2 regions of the Serratia sp. CoH_134_PS_4 genome follow, and region 2 is predicted to be linked to the other one. Evidence: predicted binding sites of a transcription regulator. Region 2 holds the regulator's gene; the other holds the start of a gene.

Region 1 (8,111 bases), on a different contig from region 2:
CTCCACCAGTTTATTCAGAAGTTGTTCCAGAGTGACGCCGTGCAGCGGGTCTTTGGACTGGTGTTCGGTCATGATCGGTAGCTCGTTGTAGTGAATTGGCCGCACACCATAATCAGCTTTGGCGGGAGCGACAAGGACTTTATGTTTGGCAGCGCCGCGCTCCGCGGCGCCCCAACCGGTCACGAAATAGCGATAAACTGCTCGCGCAGCTGGTGAATCTCGTCGCGCAAGCCCGCCGCCTGTTCGAACTCAAGGTTCTGTGCGTGGGTGTACATCTGCGCTTCCAGCTCGCGGATTTTTTGATCCAGCGCTTTCGGCGTGAGGTTCTGGTATTGCTCGGTATTTTCCGCCGCCTTGCCCTTCCCTCGGCCTTTACCGCGATTACCCGGTTTGCCCAGCTGCAGAATATCGGAAATTTTCTTGTTCAGGCCCTGTGGCACAATGCCGTTTTCTTCGTTGAACGCCTGCTGTTTGGCGCGGCGGCGTTCAGTCTCGCCGATCGCCCTGGCCATTGAGTCGGTAATTCTGTCGCCGTAAAGAATCGCCTTGCCGTTCAGGTTACGCGCCGCACGGCCAATGGTCTGGATTAACGAACGTTCAGAACGCAGGAAGCCTTCTTTATCGGCGTCCAAAATCGCCACCAGTGACACCTCAGGCATGTCCAACCCCTCACGCAGTAAGTTGATACCCACCAGCACATCAAACTCGCCCAGGCGCAGGTCACGAATGATTTCGACACGTTCTACGGTATCAATGTCCGAATGCAGGTAACGTACGCGCTCACCGTGTTCTTCCAGGTATTCCGTCAGGTCTTCCGCCATGCGTTTGGTCAAGGTGGTGACCAACACGCGTTCGTTGATCGCCACCCGCTTACGGATCTCGGAAAGCAGGTCATCCACCTGCGTCGTCACAGGCCGCACTTCTATCTGAGGATCCAGTAGCCCAGTCGGCCGCACAACCTGATCGATGATGTCATCACCGGATTTCTCCAGCTCATACTTGCCTGGCGTAGCTGACACATAAATCGTCTGCGGAGCCAGTGCTTCAAATTCTTCAAAACGCAGCGGGCGGTTGTCCAGTGCCGAAGGCAGACGGAAACCGTATTCGACCAAGGTTTCCTTACGCGAACGGTCGCCCTTGAACATGGCCCCGATTTGCGGAATGGTGACGTGGGATTCGTCGACCACCAGCAGGCCATCCGCCGGTAAATAATCAAACAGCGTTGGGGGCGGCTCGCCTTCTCCACGCCCTGACAGATAGCGCGAGTAGTTTTCAATGCCGGAGCAATAGCCCAGTTCGTTCATCATCTCCAGATCAAACTGGGTGCGTTGCGTCAAACGTTGTTCTTCCAGCAGCTTATTGTTGGCCAGCAACACCTTTCGCCGCTCGGCCAGATCCACTTTGATCTCTTCCATCGCCTGCAGGATCCGCTCACGCGGCGTCACGTAGTGCGACTTTGGATAAATGGTAAAGCGCTGCACTATCTGCTCGATCTGCCCGGTCAAGGGATCAAACAGCGAAAGCCGTTCAACTTCTTCGTCAAACAGCTCAATGCGCAGCGCCAACTCGTCTGATTCAGCCGGGAAAATATCGATCACCTCGCCACGTACGCGGAAAGTTGCACGCTGGAAGGCCTGATCGTTACGGGTATATTGCAGCTCTGCCAAGCGGCGCAGAATCGAACGCTGATCGATAATCATGCCTTTGGTCAAATGCAGCATCATCTTCAGGTACAGATCCGGATCGCCCAAGCCGTAGATCGCGGACACCGACGCCACCACGATAACGTCACGACGCTCCAGCAACGCTTTAGTCGCAGAAAGGCGCATTTGTTCGATGTGTTCATTCACCGCGGCGTCTTTCTCAATAAACGTGTCGGAACTCGGGACGTAGGCTTCGGGTTGGTAGTAGTCGTAGTAAGAAACAAAATACTCGACCGCATTCTCGGGAAAGAACTCTTTCATCTCGCCGTAAAGCTGTGCCGCCAGCGTTTTGTTGGGTGCCAGCACCATGGTTGGCCGGTTCAGATCGGCGATCACATTGGCGATAGTGAAGGTCTTACCCGAACCGGTAACGCCCAACAGCGTCTGGTGAGCCAGGCCGTCTTCCAGGCCCTCTTCCAGCTTACTGATGGCTTGCGGCTGATCGCCGGCCGGTTTGAAATCAGAATGCAGTTTGAAAATTTTACTCATTGACTCGGCTACCCTGTGGAGATGTGCGCGCTCAGGCGGCCATAGAGCTGATGCTCGATGAATGGCCTCTAATTATGGAAAGCCCCGGCGATTTTCGCCAGTGCCTATGATACTGGATATAAAACCAGCTTCAAGCGATTCGTCTGTTTTGCGTGCGTCAAACCAGGCGGAATGCACCGGCAGGGTTACAGCGGCGTGACATTTTTATTGTCAATAACAGATTTATCCCCAAAATCCGCCACGAATTAACTTATTGATAGCACTGCGGTGAAAAATCATACATAGAGACTTCATCAATACATTGGCCGCTTGATTTTAGTTAATTTATTGATAAATAACTAATTTATAAAAAAGACGAGATTGCGGACAAAGCGAACAGAACCCGCGTCAGCTCTCGCTTCAAACCGCTTTTCTAAATCTAATGCACAAGGTTATCCACAGGAATAGTGGATAACTCTCACCGCCCCGCCAGCGACGGGAGTTGCAGAAAGAACGCTTTTTGCCATTTCTCATTGCCTGAACGGCTTTTTTAGTTATTTTTTCACAGAAATATCGCTTTGTTTATGCCGATTAATGCTAAAAAGCCCCATTGCCAAAAACAGATTTATCTCATTGTTGCCGTCACCTGTTGCATCTTTCCACAACCGCCGAAACAGCTTGCACCATAACCATTCTGCAGAGCACTGGAAGAGTGCAAAAATCGTCCGCGTTAACTTTCCCCCGCTTTTCTCACTTGTTCAACACCCTTGCCTTAGCCCGGCCAGCCGTTAACAAGGCAATAACAATCCCTCATTTTTAACTGATTTTAAAAGTTGGCCCATAGCTTGCATTACCTTTGCATACCCAATAACTACCGGGATAAATATCCACTAATGAACGGGGAAGTGATCGGCTATCCGTTCACTCAAAAGGCAGCACGAAATAGCCATCATTTGCGTGTAAAAAACAAAAGAACGCTGATAAACAGCTATTAGCCACCATTTTTGGCTCCCTATTGCTGATTTAAGCCTGAACCTAACTACCTAATTAAAGGTAGCTTAACAGCATTTTATTCTGGACATTAAGACACTCGGGAAAGAAACCGCAAACGCGGAAACGGCAACAAGGATTGGAAAAAACAAGGAAGTAGAGAGTTCGATTAACGTTCCTGCGCCGGTCGTCCTGTCGCACTACCCGGTGCGAACAGCGCGGCCCGTTGAGGGGACGTTCCGCCAGCGCCCCAAGGGGGCGTACATCCACGAGTGGAATACAGGTCTTTGAGGAGAAATGCCAAATGTTGAGTTTAAGGGCAGTAAATCAGTTCTACGGCCAAAATCACACCCTTTGGGACATCAATCTTGAGCTGCAACGCGGCCAATGTACGGTGCTGATTGGCCGTAACGGCGTGGGAAAAACCACATTGGTCAACTGTATTATGGGTCACTTGCCTGTCGTCAGTGGCAGCATGACCTGGCAATTGGCCGGCGAACCTCCGCAGAATCTATTACAGCAACCGGTTGAAACCCGAGCCGCTCTGGGAATCAGCTATGTACCCCAGGGCCGGCAGATCTTTTCTCAACTCAGCGTAGAAGAAAATCTGCAGGTAGCACTCATGGCCGGCCGCGATAAGACCCGCCGTATTCCGCCATTGATTTACGCCCTGTTCCCCAACCTGCGGGAAATGCGCAGTCGCCGCGCCGGCGACTTAGGCGACGGTGAACAACAACAGCTGGCGATTGGCCGTGCCCTGGTACTGGAACCCGAGTTACTGATACTCGATGAACCCACTCACGGCGTTCAGCCGACGATCGCTGGCGACATCGCTAACGTGATTCGTAAACTTAACCGCGAACTGGGTATGACTATCCTGTTAGTCGAGCACAAACTGCCGTTTGTTCGTCGCGTAGCGGATCGTTTTTGCCTCATGGATCAGGGACGCAGTGTGGCAGATGGCACACTGGAACAGTTGGATGAGGAATTGATCAATGCCTATTTGGCAGTGTGACAGGCGGGGCGTGAAATATTTCGCCCCACTTCTTATTGAAGATCGAGAACGGGTGCTTTGCTAAGGACACCCGCTGTTGTACCAACACTGACAGAACCATGCCGTCTGGCGACTGCCAAGCCTTCCCTTCATATTCAACGGGTTTTCACACCATTTAAACTTGAATTGAGGGTTAGACCATGGCTGATAATGACGCACAATTTATTCAATATAGCGATCTGGACAATAAGCACTGGACGTTAAAAGAACGCCTCGATGTGGAAGGCATTTACGTCAAGTCACGTGACGAACTGATCAAAGCGCAAACCTTCATTAAAGACACATTAAAAAGACCAGCAATCGTCAAATTCACTGCGCCCTTTGAGGAATGGGTCGCGCCCAAGACCGATATCGACGTAGGCTTCGTTTATATCGACGGTAATGGCGTAAAAATTACCACTAATATTCCAGGTGGTACTGAAAGCGATCACAACTACTTTATGCGTTGCTACGCAACGTCTCTCGCATTGGATAATGGGATCCCCATTCGTCCAGCACCTATCCTGAAAAACTTTACTGTCAAAGGAATAGGAGCAAAACAACCCGAAGTGGAGGGTCAGCCTCCAGTGTATAATTTTATTGATGGGATCATTTTTCAATCACCGGAAAGTTTGCTGGGAAACTTCGCCGTAAGCAGCGTTTATATTTCCGGTTTTTATTACGGCATGTATTTTGGTACCAACGCCTATATTGGACATCACTATGCCTGTGAGATCGTCCGCTGCTTTGAATGCGTACATATGCCACACGCTGACTCTGGGGCTAAAAACTTTGGGGAAGGTATCAATTTCTTTGGCGGTACCCTTGGTAATTCGCAAGGGCTTGCTATCGGCAACCAGAATCCTAACGGTGCATTTCGTTTCTTTGGAACATCAATAGATTACGCCAGTGCCATTGTGAATGTGAAAGCCGGCAGCGTCGAATTGCACGGCTGTCATATCGAGTTCAACAATGAAAACAGCCTAATCACAGATATCCCATTCCGCTGTAGTGCTAACCAGAATGCTTCATTACTCATTCAAGGTGGAGAGATCATCACGCTGAAAGGCTCTTTGCCTCAAGACTATTGTTTCTACGCCGAAACGGGTAGCAGCGGAATCATTGTCGAAAACGTTAAATTCTATGGGGTAAGAACCCTGACCGGTCGTTATTTCGGCGGCACCGGCGACTTCGTGATTAGCAATAGCCGTCTCGACGGCGGCGGCGCGGGTGCCGGTATTCAAACCTTGACCACGGAGAACAATAACAAAATAAAGGACGGCAATTTTTCATTTACCACCAAACCCTTTGGCTGGGAAGTCTCCGGCGGTAATATCAACGATCCTTTCACTTCAGATGCCATTACTCTCGCCATCGAATCAGGGGCAGGCATTAACGGCAGCAATGCACTAAAAGTGACCAAACTGGGCAATACCAATTCCAGGGCGGGCGTGCAGTTGGTTGTTCCCGTTTCGCAATATGAACAACTCGGTGCCTGTTTTACGATGAAAATACTGAATGGCGGCACCAGCAATATCTATAGCTCACTCCAGTATGCCTGCATTCAGGAAACGGAAGGCAACGGCGTATCAATCATCGCCAAATCGGATACCGCCGCCTGGGACGGCACGCTCAGGGTCACTGACTATGCCGAGTTCAAAGAGTATCGTTTTAACAGCAACAGACGAAAAGTGCCGGTTTGGGCAACCCATGTCATCTTGTCTTTCAATTTGTATGCGTTAGCGAAAAACGGGGTGCTTTACCTCGATAATGCTTGCATCACCGCCATGTAAAACAGTAAATCAGGTTATCTCCGTCCATGGCGAGTCCATGGACGGAGGATTTAACACTCAAAGGGATAAAACGCTCAAATCCAGGTAATGCCCCAACGCTTGTCGTTCAGGTTCAGGCAGATGTGGGATCTCGCCCAATAACGGTGCAGGCAACCTGCGGCGCAGCGTAGTCAGATATTCTTGATGCCGGCGGCCCGGCGCACTGACGTCATTGGCAATCCAGCCGACCAGCGACAGCCCTGCCTGCTGAATCGCCTGCGCGGTCAGCATTGCATGGTTAATGCAGCCCAGTTTAATACCCACCACCAAAATCACCGGCAGCTGTTCCTGCTGTACCCAGTCCGCAAAGGTATATTGCTCGCAAAGTGGTGTAAACCAGCCCCCTGCCCCTTCCGTTAGCAGCCAGTCTGCTTTCTGTTCCAAATGACGTAATCCAGCAGAAAGCTGCGCCAGTTCGATCGGTCGGCCTTCATCAGCGCTGACAATATGCGGTGACGTCGGTTCGGCAAAAACGTAAGGGTTCACTTCGTGGTAGCTCAGCGCCACCGCACTGTTAGCCTGCAATGCCAACGCATCACTGTTGCGCAATCCCTCGTCAGTCATTTCACTGCCGGAAGCCACCGGCTTGTAACCCGCAGTGCGGTAACCCGCCAGATTGGCGGCCTGCAGCAAGGCACTGCTCGCCACCGTTTTGCCGACTTCGGTATCGGTCCCGGTGACAAACCAACGCTTAATCACGATAAATTACTCCATAAACCAGATGATAACTCAGCGGAAATAGCCCATGTTGACAGGGGTAGGCCGCCTGTAAGGCCGCAAGCCGCCGGCGAGACAGCAGCCCGGCCTCGCGGCCTTGATGCAAATGGGTCGCCCCGATCCCTTTGAGCGATCGCATCAGCGCCATGACATCCGGATAGTTCAGGGTTTGCCATTCCACGTCCAGACGGTGACGATAGTCTGCACAGGCCGACGCGATCTGCGCCAACGGCAGGAAATCATTCACATGGCGTTCGCCGTCCACCTGCTGCCAGGCGTCGCCTAACTCACGTAACGAGCCAGCCGCCAGGGTTGAAAACAGAATCATGCCGCCTGGGCGCGTGACGCGGTATAACTCCGCTAACGCACGCGGCAGATCGTTGCACCATTGGACGACCAGGCTGCTAAAGCACATATCCACTGCCTCCGCGGGAAGCGGTACGTTTTCGATATCCCCCAGCAGGTAATGATCCGCCGCCTGTTGCTGGCGAGCAAACGCCAACATGCCCGGAGCCAGATCGAGCGCAGTGACCTGTTTGCCCAATGCACGCCAACGACGGCTGAAGTGACCGGTGCCACAGCCCGCATCGAGCAATTGCTCACCGCGGTGCTCCTGCCCCATCCCCAGCAAGCGCTCACCAACATCACGTTGCAACACCGCTGCAGCGTCATAACTGCCCGCCGCACGGCTGAAAGCCGAGGCTACGGCGTGCTTATTAACCGGCTCAAACGCTGACGTCATGCAATACCTCCAACAACCGGTCAATATCCTGCGCTTGATGTGCCGCCGTCAGGGTAATGCGCAGACGCGCGCTACCTGGCGGCACCGTTGGCGGACGGATAGCACTCACCCACAGGCCTTGCGCACGCAAGTGCTGTGCCAGATCGAGTGCACGCTGGTTATCGCCAACCAGCAGCGGCTGAATGGCAGTAACCGACGCCGTCAGGGTAAGCGATAACTGAGCTGCCCCCTGGCGGAAACGTTGAATGTTGTCCTGCAATCTGGCGCGTAGTTCGTCGCCCTGCTGGATGCAGTGCAAAGCCGCTTGCAGTGCGCAGGCCTGTGCCGGTGGCATTGCCGTGCTGTAAATCAAATGGCGGGCAAACTGCAGCAGGTATTCGGCCGTGGCTTCATCGCACAGCACGGCTGCCCCACTGAGGCCAAAAGCTTTGCCAAAGGTGACCACCAGCAATTCCGGTCGCACCCCTTGCTGCCAGCAACTGCCACGCCCTTGTTCACCCTGAACGCCAATACCGTGCGCATCGTCGACCATCAGCCAGGCGCCCGCTTGGCGGGTCAAACGTTGCAGCTCTACCAATGGCGCACTGTCACCGTCCATGCTGAAAACGCCTTCAGTGACCGCCAAC
Region 2 (8,111 bases):
TAATATAGGAGTGTATGTTTTCTTTGCTATAAGTGGGTATATTATGTCTTATACCACAAAGAATAAAATTTTTGATTTTCGGTACGGCTTGACTTTCTTTAAAAAAAGAATAATGAGGATTTATCCTTTATACTGGATATACTTAACATTATTCTTATCATTATGGGCAGCTGGTCTAGCCATGCGTACATATCATTTTGATACAGGGCAAATAATTGCTTCTTATCTCTTGATTCCATATGGAGTGACAAATGATAAGATTACACCTCCAGTCTTGGCTCAAGGATGGACGTTAATATATGAGATGTTCTTTTACCTAACATTCACACTATTAATCATGTTAAAATTAAGCAAAAAAATAGTACCATTGGTATTATTTTTGGTATTTTTATCATTAATGATTATGTCAAGAAATGAACTTTTCAAAATTAGTGAAGTTAACCTGTTCTTTTCAAAATGGTTACTCCTTCTTTTTGTGGCTGGGGTAATTATAGAAAGAAATCAACACGTTATAACATCACTTATCGGTAATACCAACAACACAATATTATGGATTTTAGTTTCAATACTAATTTTGGCCGCAACATATATAAGCAAACCTATAACAGTTGATTACTTAATTAGCATAGTAATACTTATATTAATACTCCCAATTAACCAAGAAAGGAAGAACCTCTTAAAGATTGGTGATGCTTCGTATACGATATACTTGAGTCATATATTTTTTGTAATGGCCTATGGTATGTTGGTAAAAAATATATCTAATGTCAGCTTAAATATATTTCTGGGTATAATAATAGCTTTCATATCTATTATTGCAGGTGTTGTTCTGTATGCAGTAATAGAGAAAAAAATACATCGCCAAATTTAATTTAATACTGCACCCAGAATTAAATAATGTTCTGGGTTTTTCATTATCAAGAATATTTTTTCGGCCGTGATATTTGCTTACCAGATGATTAGTCTGCCATGGTGCCTATAATAGATTCATCTACTAACTGAGGCTGGTGAGTTCTGACTAGTCAACGCTAATTTTCGCAATTAACTACTCCAATCAGCTGTGTTCGAAAAAAGCCGGGGCATCGAACAAAAAAATCTGCAAAGCGAATAAAAAAGCGCTTTCAGGTGTTATCTCAGCAAGGGTGCAGCTCCGCGCCCTCTCCCGATGAGGAAACGACCATGAACAATTTCGTTAAACGCCTGCTGCTCCCCGTAATTGCCAGTTCTCTGTTGATTTCCGGTGCCGCGCTGGCAATGGGAGGAGATGGCAGCGGCCAGACTACGCCAACCTGCCCGAAGGGCCAGATATACGATACAAAAACCAAGACCTGCACGGTGGATAAAAGCAGCATGATCAACGACAACGATCGGGCGAACTATGCTTATGCACTGGCAAAAAGTGGTCGCTACCAGGAAGCTCTCGACGTGCTTAACACGCTGAAGGATCCCAATACCGCCGTAGCCTTGAACTACCGAGGTTATGCCACCCGCAAGCTTGGCCGCACCGACGAAGGGATCAGCTACTATTTAAAATCAGTAGCACTCGATCCGAAATACCCAAAAGTCCGCGAATACTTGGGTGAAGCCTATATGGTGAAAGGGCGCCAAGACTTGGCAAAAGAGCAACTGAAGGTGATTCAGTCACTGTGCGGTACCGGTTGTGAAGAGTACAAAGATCTGGCGGCTGCCATCGATCACCATCCAGAGTCATGATGTAACAGAGCCCGGAGGCGAACATCAGCAGAGATGCGATTCGCAACGAAATCGGCCAGTATCTTTCCCGCCTGTGGCGCTATGGCCTGGTGCTTTCCCACCGGCGGGATATTGCCGATGACTTGGTGCAAGCCACCTGCGTACGCGCCCTCGAACGCGCCGCGCAGTTTGCTGTCGGCACGCGTATGGATCGCTGGTTATTTGCAATCCTTCACTCCATTTGGCTTAACGAGATCCGCGCTCAACATATCCGCCAGGGACAAGGTTTTGTCGACGTCGACGAACTGGCCGGTGCGGAAAACAGCGAGCAGCCTATCTGGGCTAATGAAGTGATGCAGCGGGTCAACCAACTGCCGGAGGCACAGCGCAATACGCTGTTTTTGGTGTACGTCGAAGAGCTTTCTTACCGTGAGGCCGCTGAAGTGTTAGGTGTACCCATTGGTACCATAATGAGTCGCCTGGCGGCAGCGCGACTGAGGTTGGCGAACGACAGCATGCTGCAAACCCGCTCACCGCAGGCAAAAGGAGGACAATCATGAGCTCAACCTATGCTGCGGATGAACTACTGGTCGCCTATCTGGACAATCAGTTAGACCCACAACAACGCCTGCAACTGGAGCAACGCTTGGCTGGAGAACCTGCGTTGGCTGAGCGTTTGACGTTGCTGGCGCGCAGTAACCTGCCCTTTAAGCAAGCATTCGCCCCTTTGCTTGATGAGGCCCCAGTGCAACAGTTAAGTGAGGCATGGCCACTCACCGTCGCTACCCCGCAAACGGGCATCAGCCGTCGCGGTCTCATCGCTGCGGCCGTCGGCTTCTTGGCGCTCGGGATCGCAGGCGATCGCGTCTATCTGCAGTTTAATCAGCCAGAGGACAACTGGCGTGGCTTGGTCGCCCAATATATGGCGCTGTACACGCCGGAAACGCTGGCAGGTGCCGACGAATCGGCCACGCAGATTGTCGCTCAATTACAACAAACCGGCGATCGACTGGGTATTAGCCTTCCGGCACAAAAACTGGTGTTGAAGGGTGCCGAACTGAAAAACGCCCGCGTGTTGGCCTACGACGATCGACGCATCGCGCAATTGACCTGGCTGGATACGCAATATGGCGCACTGGCACTATGCATTATCCAGCAGACGGGCCAACAACAACCGGCCGAAAGCGAACGCCGCCAAGGCATGAACGTCGTCTATTGGGCCGATGGCAACCATGCCTTTATGCTGATTGGCCATAATCCAACGGGTGAAATGACCGCGTTAGCAGCCCACTTGCAACACGCTTTATCAACCTGACCCCCTTGCGCCCTCCCGCCCACTGATGAGTAAGTTGTGAATAGCGTCACATTTCTGGCGCGCAACACGCGGTCAACCGGGCAATTAACGCGCCATATCAGAGGAAAAGGGGCCGACTCTCGGCGATTTGGCTGAACCATGTTAAAATCGGCTTTTTTACGTACCGGGAAATTTGCCATGAACTCAAACACCCAGGAAAAGCTGCTGGCGCAGGCTGAACAACTCTGTCAGCAACGCAATGTGCGACTGACACCGCAGCGGCTGGAAGTGTTACGCCTGATGGCACAACAGCCCGGTGCCATCAGCGCTTATGACCTGCTCGATTTACTGCGCGTTGCCGAACCCCAGGCCAAACCGCCAACGGTTTACCGCGCGCTGGACTTCCTGTTGGAACAAGGCTTCATTCACCGGGTCGAGTCAGCCAACAGCTACGTGCTGTGTCATCACTTCGAACAACCTATGCACACTTCCGCGCTGTTTATCTGTGATCGTTGCGGTCAGGTGACAGAGCGCACAACTGAAGGGGTTGAAGATACGCTGCAAAAACTGGCCAAAGAGTCGGGGTTTGTCCTGCGTCACAGCGTAGTGGAAGCACACGGCCTGTGCGCCGCTTGCGTTGAGGTAGAAGCTTGCGACAGCAAACATGATTGCGGCGAACACGACCATAGCATTGCCATCAAGAAGAAATAGACAGGGTTAGCAGGCACCTCCTTGTGTCTGCATGCCTGGCACCAAGGGGAAGGCGCCAGACTTTCGGCCGCATCCGCTGCGGCCCATCGCGCTACCAGCGATATTTGTTATGATCTTCCCAAGACTTCACTTCTTTCTCGGCCGCCTCTTTCTGGTAGCCGTAGCGCTCCTGGATTTTACCGACAAGCTGCTCGCGTTTCCCTTCGATGACCGTCAGGTCGTCATCGGTCAGCTTGCCCCATTTTTCTTTCACTTTCCCTTTAAACTGCTTCCAGTTACCGTCGGCTTGATCTTTGTTCATAGTATCTCCGTTAACCTGTGGTGAGTCAGTTTTAACTACTGCTGGCTGAGGATATGCCCCGTTTATATTGCCAGCCGCACGATTAATTATAGATGCAGATAGCGGAAAACAAATAAAAACCAGAATTAAAATCCATTTTTAAATTGAAAATAAGAAAAAAACGCCAACAAACAACTTACTACACGACTTGGCTAACCGACGAGAATATGTAACAAAATACAAACAAACACATAATTAAAATTTATGTATTTGCAAGAAAGGCTATCGTCATTGTGCTGCTGAAAACCAGCTGCCACGCAGCCTGTGACGGTGCCAAATCCACCCAAGCGCGATACCGCGCAGCGCAAGAAAGACCGCCAGCGCCAACCACAATCCATGATTGCCCAAGACAGGCACGGTCAGCAGCGTCAAACCGTAACCCGCAGCCGCCACGGCCATGCTGTTACGCATTTCTGCACCGCGAGTCGCACCAATGAACATGCCATCCAGCAAATAGCACCACACCCCAACCAGCGGTAGCACCACCTGCCAAGGTAAATAGTCATTCGCCATCGCACGCAGTTCTGGCAACGAGGTCAACGCCGCAATGATTTGCTGCCCGGCAAAGGCATAAACCACACCAAAGGCTAACGCCACCAAACAGGCCTGCCGGCAAGCCGCGCGCCACACCTTACGCAATTGACTGTCATCTCTGGCACCATAAGCATGACCAGAATGCGCTTCTACCGCATAGGCAAAACCATCCAGTGCATAGGCGGTAAAGGTCAGCAAATTCATCAGTACCGCGTTTACTGCCACTACGTCACCGCCAAGCCTGGCGCCGAAGATAGTCAAGGATGCAAAGCACAATTGCAGCAACAGTGAACGCAACATGATATCGCGGTTCAACGCAAGCAAACGCCGCAGATTACCGCGCCAGGCATGGCGCAACATCGGAACAGAAATACCGCGTATGCGCATCACTCGCCAGGACAGCCATAAACCCAGCAGCAGCGTAGCGTACTCAGAGACGGCGGTCGCCGTCGCGGCACCTTGCACATTCCAGCCCAGCCCCATGACCAACCAGATATCCAGAACGATATTCAACACATTACCGACTATCAGTAGGATGACCGGCGCCCGCACGTATTGCACGCCAAGCAGCCAACCCAAGATCACCATATTTGCCAGCGCTGCCGGCGCGCTCAGCCAACGGATCTCAAGGAACAACCGTGCCTGCTTCAGCACCGCATCGTCACCGCCAACAATCTGCAGCGCCAGATCGATCAACGGATGGCGCAGCAACACGATAACGACGCCGGCCAATACTGCCAGCAACAGCGGCTGCATAAAGGCACGTGCCAATCCCTGTGGGTTTTGTGCGCCCAGCGCCTGTGCCGTCAATCCGGTGGTACTCATGCGCAAAAACAGCAACAACATAAACAGGAAGCTGGTCGCCATCGCCCCGACCGCCACGCCCCCCAAATAAACAGGGCTGTCGAGGTGACCTATCACTGCGGTATCGACCAACCCAAGCAGCGGCACGGTGATATTGGAAAAGATCATCGGTAGCGCGAGGCGCCACAAGGCTTTATCGGTATCGCTGGTGAAGGCGGAAAGCAGGCGCATAGTGGAATGTTCCCGTGTATACCCGTCATCTTTCAAGTTGCAGCGTTGTTATCTGCACTCGCTCACCCCAGTTACTTACCTGAGTAAGCGCCTGGGGATGAGCGAGTTGGCCGCCTAGCTGCAACTTGAAAGCTATAGGGTATATAGTGAATCAGATATGACATCGCCCCAGAACTGGGGCGACTTAAATCAGAGGACGATGTGTAGGCGTGAGGATTAAACCCAGTCGCCATTGCGGATCACACCGACCGCCAGGCCTTCAATGGTGAAATTCTGCTGGCGCAGATCAACCACAATCGGTTGGAACTCGCTGTTTTCCGGCAATAACTCAACAACATTTCCGTGTTTTTTCAGACGCTTAACTGTAACTTCGTCTTCAATACGCGCCACAACGACCTGGCCGTTACGCACGTCCTGAGTTTTATGTACCGCCAGCAGATCGCCGTCGAGAATACCGATATCACGCATCGACATACCGTTGACCCGCAGCAAGAAATCCGCACTTGGCTTGAACAAGGAAGGATCCACTTTGTAGTGCCCTTCGATATGCTGCTGCGCCAACAGTGGCTCACCGGCGGCAACACGACCGATCAACGGTAAACCTTCTTCATCTTCCATCAGCAAACGAATGCCGCGCGATGCACCAGAGACGATCTCGATGACGCCTTTACGCGCCAATGCTTTCAGGTGTTCTTCTGCAGCATTTGGCGAGCGGAACCCCAGACGCATGGCGATTTCGGCGCGCGTTGGCGGCATGCCAGTGGACGAAATATGATCGCGAATCAGATCATAGACCTCTTGCTGTCTGGTAGTTAGTGCTTTCATTCCGCCCCCTGTTTGTTTATACAGTCTTGCTGTGAGTATATACAGGTAAGTGCGGCTTGGGAACCGAAGAATGAATAAAAATCAGGGATTAGCGACCCACGTCGCAACAGGGCCACCCCATTCAGGCAAAGTGTTGCCAGAGCACCGAGCCCCAGACAAACAACGCCAAAATAATCGCCAGTGAAACTGCTGCCGACCCCATATCCTTGGACCGGCCCGAAAGCTCATGATGTTCAGTGCCAACCCGATCGACAATCGCTTCTATCGCGCTGTTGAGCATCTCGACGATCATCACCAGCAGCACCGATCCGATCAATAAAATGCGCGCTATCGCACCCACGTCCAGCCAAATCGCCAGTATGATAGCCAGCACGGTGGCGACCAGTTCTTGGCGGAACGCCGCTTCATGCTGCCAGGCAGCGGAAAAGCCTTTATAAGAGTAGCCGGCGGCTTTAATAATACGGGTCAGGCCGGTTGCTTGGTTTGCCATGTTTTTTAGTGCCTTTCACAGAGGTAAGTCATAATTAAAGAGTCTAGGCCAGGAAATGCTTCCGGCTCTCGGTTTTCCAACACCACAGATCTGCTACCCGGTTTCTGGTATGCTTGCGACGCATTGCTAACAAGAGGCTTCACGTTGTTATGTCAGGTTGGCGTAAAATTTATTATAAACTATTGAATTTACCACTTAAATTGTTGGTAAGAAGTAAGGTTATCCCTTCAGATCCGGTCACGGAGTTAGGGTTGGATCCCTCACGGCCGATTTTGTATGTTTTACCTTATAATTCCAAGGCGGATTTACTGACGCTGCGCACCCAGTGCCTGGCGCAGGATCTGCCCGATCCTCTCAATCCGCTGGAGATAGACGGCACCGTGCTGCCTAGCCACGTGTTTATTCACGACGGCCCGCGCGTGTTCCGCTACTACACACCGAAAGAAGAGTCAGTAAAACTGTTTCACGACTATCTGGATCTGCACCGCAGTAATCCGGATCTCGATATTCAGATGCTGCCTGTTTCGGTGATGTTTGGTCGCTCCCCAGGCCGCGAAGGCCACGGCACGCCACATCTACGTCTGCTCAACGGCGTACAGAAGTTCTTCGCCGTGTTGTGGCTCGGCCGCGACAGCTTTGTGCGTTTCTCCAACACCGTCTCACTGCGTCGCATGGCGACTGAACACGGCACGGACAAAACCATCGCACAAAAACTGGCGCGCGTGGCGCGAATGCACTTCTCGCGTCAGCGTCTGGCTGCCGTTGGCCCAAGTCTGCCGGCCCGTCAGGACCTGTTCAACAAACTGCTGGCGTCCAAAGCGATCGAAAAAGCGGTCGAAGACGAAGCACGCAGCAAGAAAATTTCCCATGAGAAAGCCCAGCAGAACGCCATTGCACTGATGGAAGAGATCGCCGCCGACTTCTCATATGAAACGGTGCGCCTTTCTGACCGCGTGTTGAGCTGGACCTGGAACCGGCTGTATCAAGGCATCAACGTCACCAACGCTGAACGCGTGCGCCAGTTAGCGCAAGATGGTCATGAGATCGTCTATGTGCCCTGCCACCGCAGCCATATGGACTACCTGTTGCTTTCTTATGTGCTGTACCACCAAGGCTTGGTGCCGCCGCACATTGCCGCCGGTATTAACCTTAATTTCTGGCCGGCTGGCCCCATCTTCCGCCGCCTGGGC

What was found. Region 2 encodes LexA, which represses DNA repair genes until DNA is damaged. Its sites were predicted from a motif close to TNCTGTATGTACATACAGNA; they were not measured.
Region 1: a site for LexA is predicted at 2,303-2,322, ahead of uvrB (excinuclease ABC subunit UvrB). Genes of this name have one in related genera too.

Annotation. Positions count from the first base shown of each region.
Region 1 is NZ_JBXWKI010000008.1:33,108-41,218, reverse strand. Features, by position in the region: gene AC2FCQ_RS13965 (VF530 family protein) at 1-72, opposite strand, end outside; gene uvrB (excinuclease ABC subunit UvrB) at 180-2,192, opposite strand; gene AC2FCQ_RS13955 (ATP-binding cassette domain-containing protein) at 3,466-4,176, shown strand; gene AC2FCQ_RS13950 (hypothetical protein) at 4,356-5,987, shown strand; gene bioD (dethiobiotin synthase) at 6,045-6,725, opposite strand; gene bioC (malonyl-ACP O-methyltransferase BioC) at 6,718-7,485, opposite strand; gene bioF (8-amino-7-oxononanoate synthase) at 7,469-8,111, opposite strand, start outside.
Region 2 is NZ_JBXWKI010000017.1:45,921-54,031, forward strand. Features, by position in the region: gene AC2FCQ_RS21485 (acyltransferase family protein) at 1-871, shown strand, start outside; gene AC2FCQ_RS21490 (tetratricopeptide repeat protein) at 1,180-1,713, shown strand; gene AC2FCQ_RS21495 (RNA polymerase sigma factor) at 1,803-2,252, shown strand; gene AC2FCQ_RS21500 (anti-sigma factor family protein) at 2,249-3,007, shown strand; gene zur (zinc uptake transcriptional repressor Zur) at 3,185-3,697, shown strand; gene AC2FCQ_RS21510 (CsbD family protein) at 3,789-3,998, opposite strand; gene dinF (MATE family efflux transporter DinF) at 4,266-5,606, opposite strand; gene lexA (transcriptional repressor LexA) at 5,823-6,431, opposite strand; gene AC2FCQ_RS21525 (diacylglycerol kinase) at 6,553-6,921, opposite strand; gene plsB (glycerol-3-phosphate 1-O-acyltransferase PlsB) at 7,071-8,111, shown strand, end outside.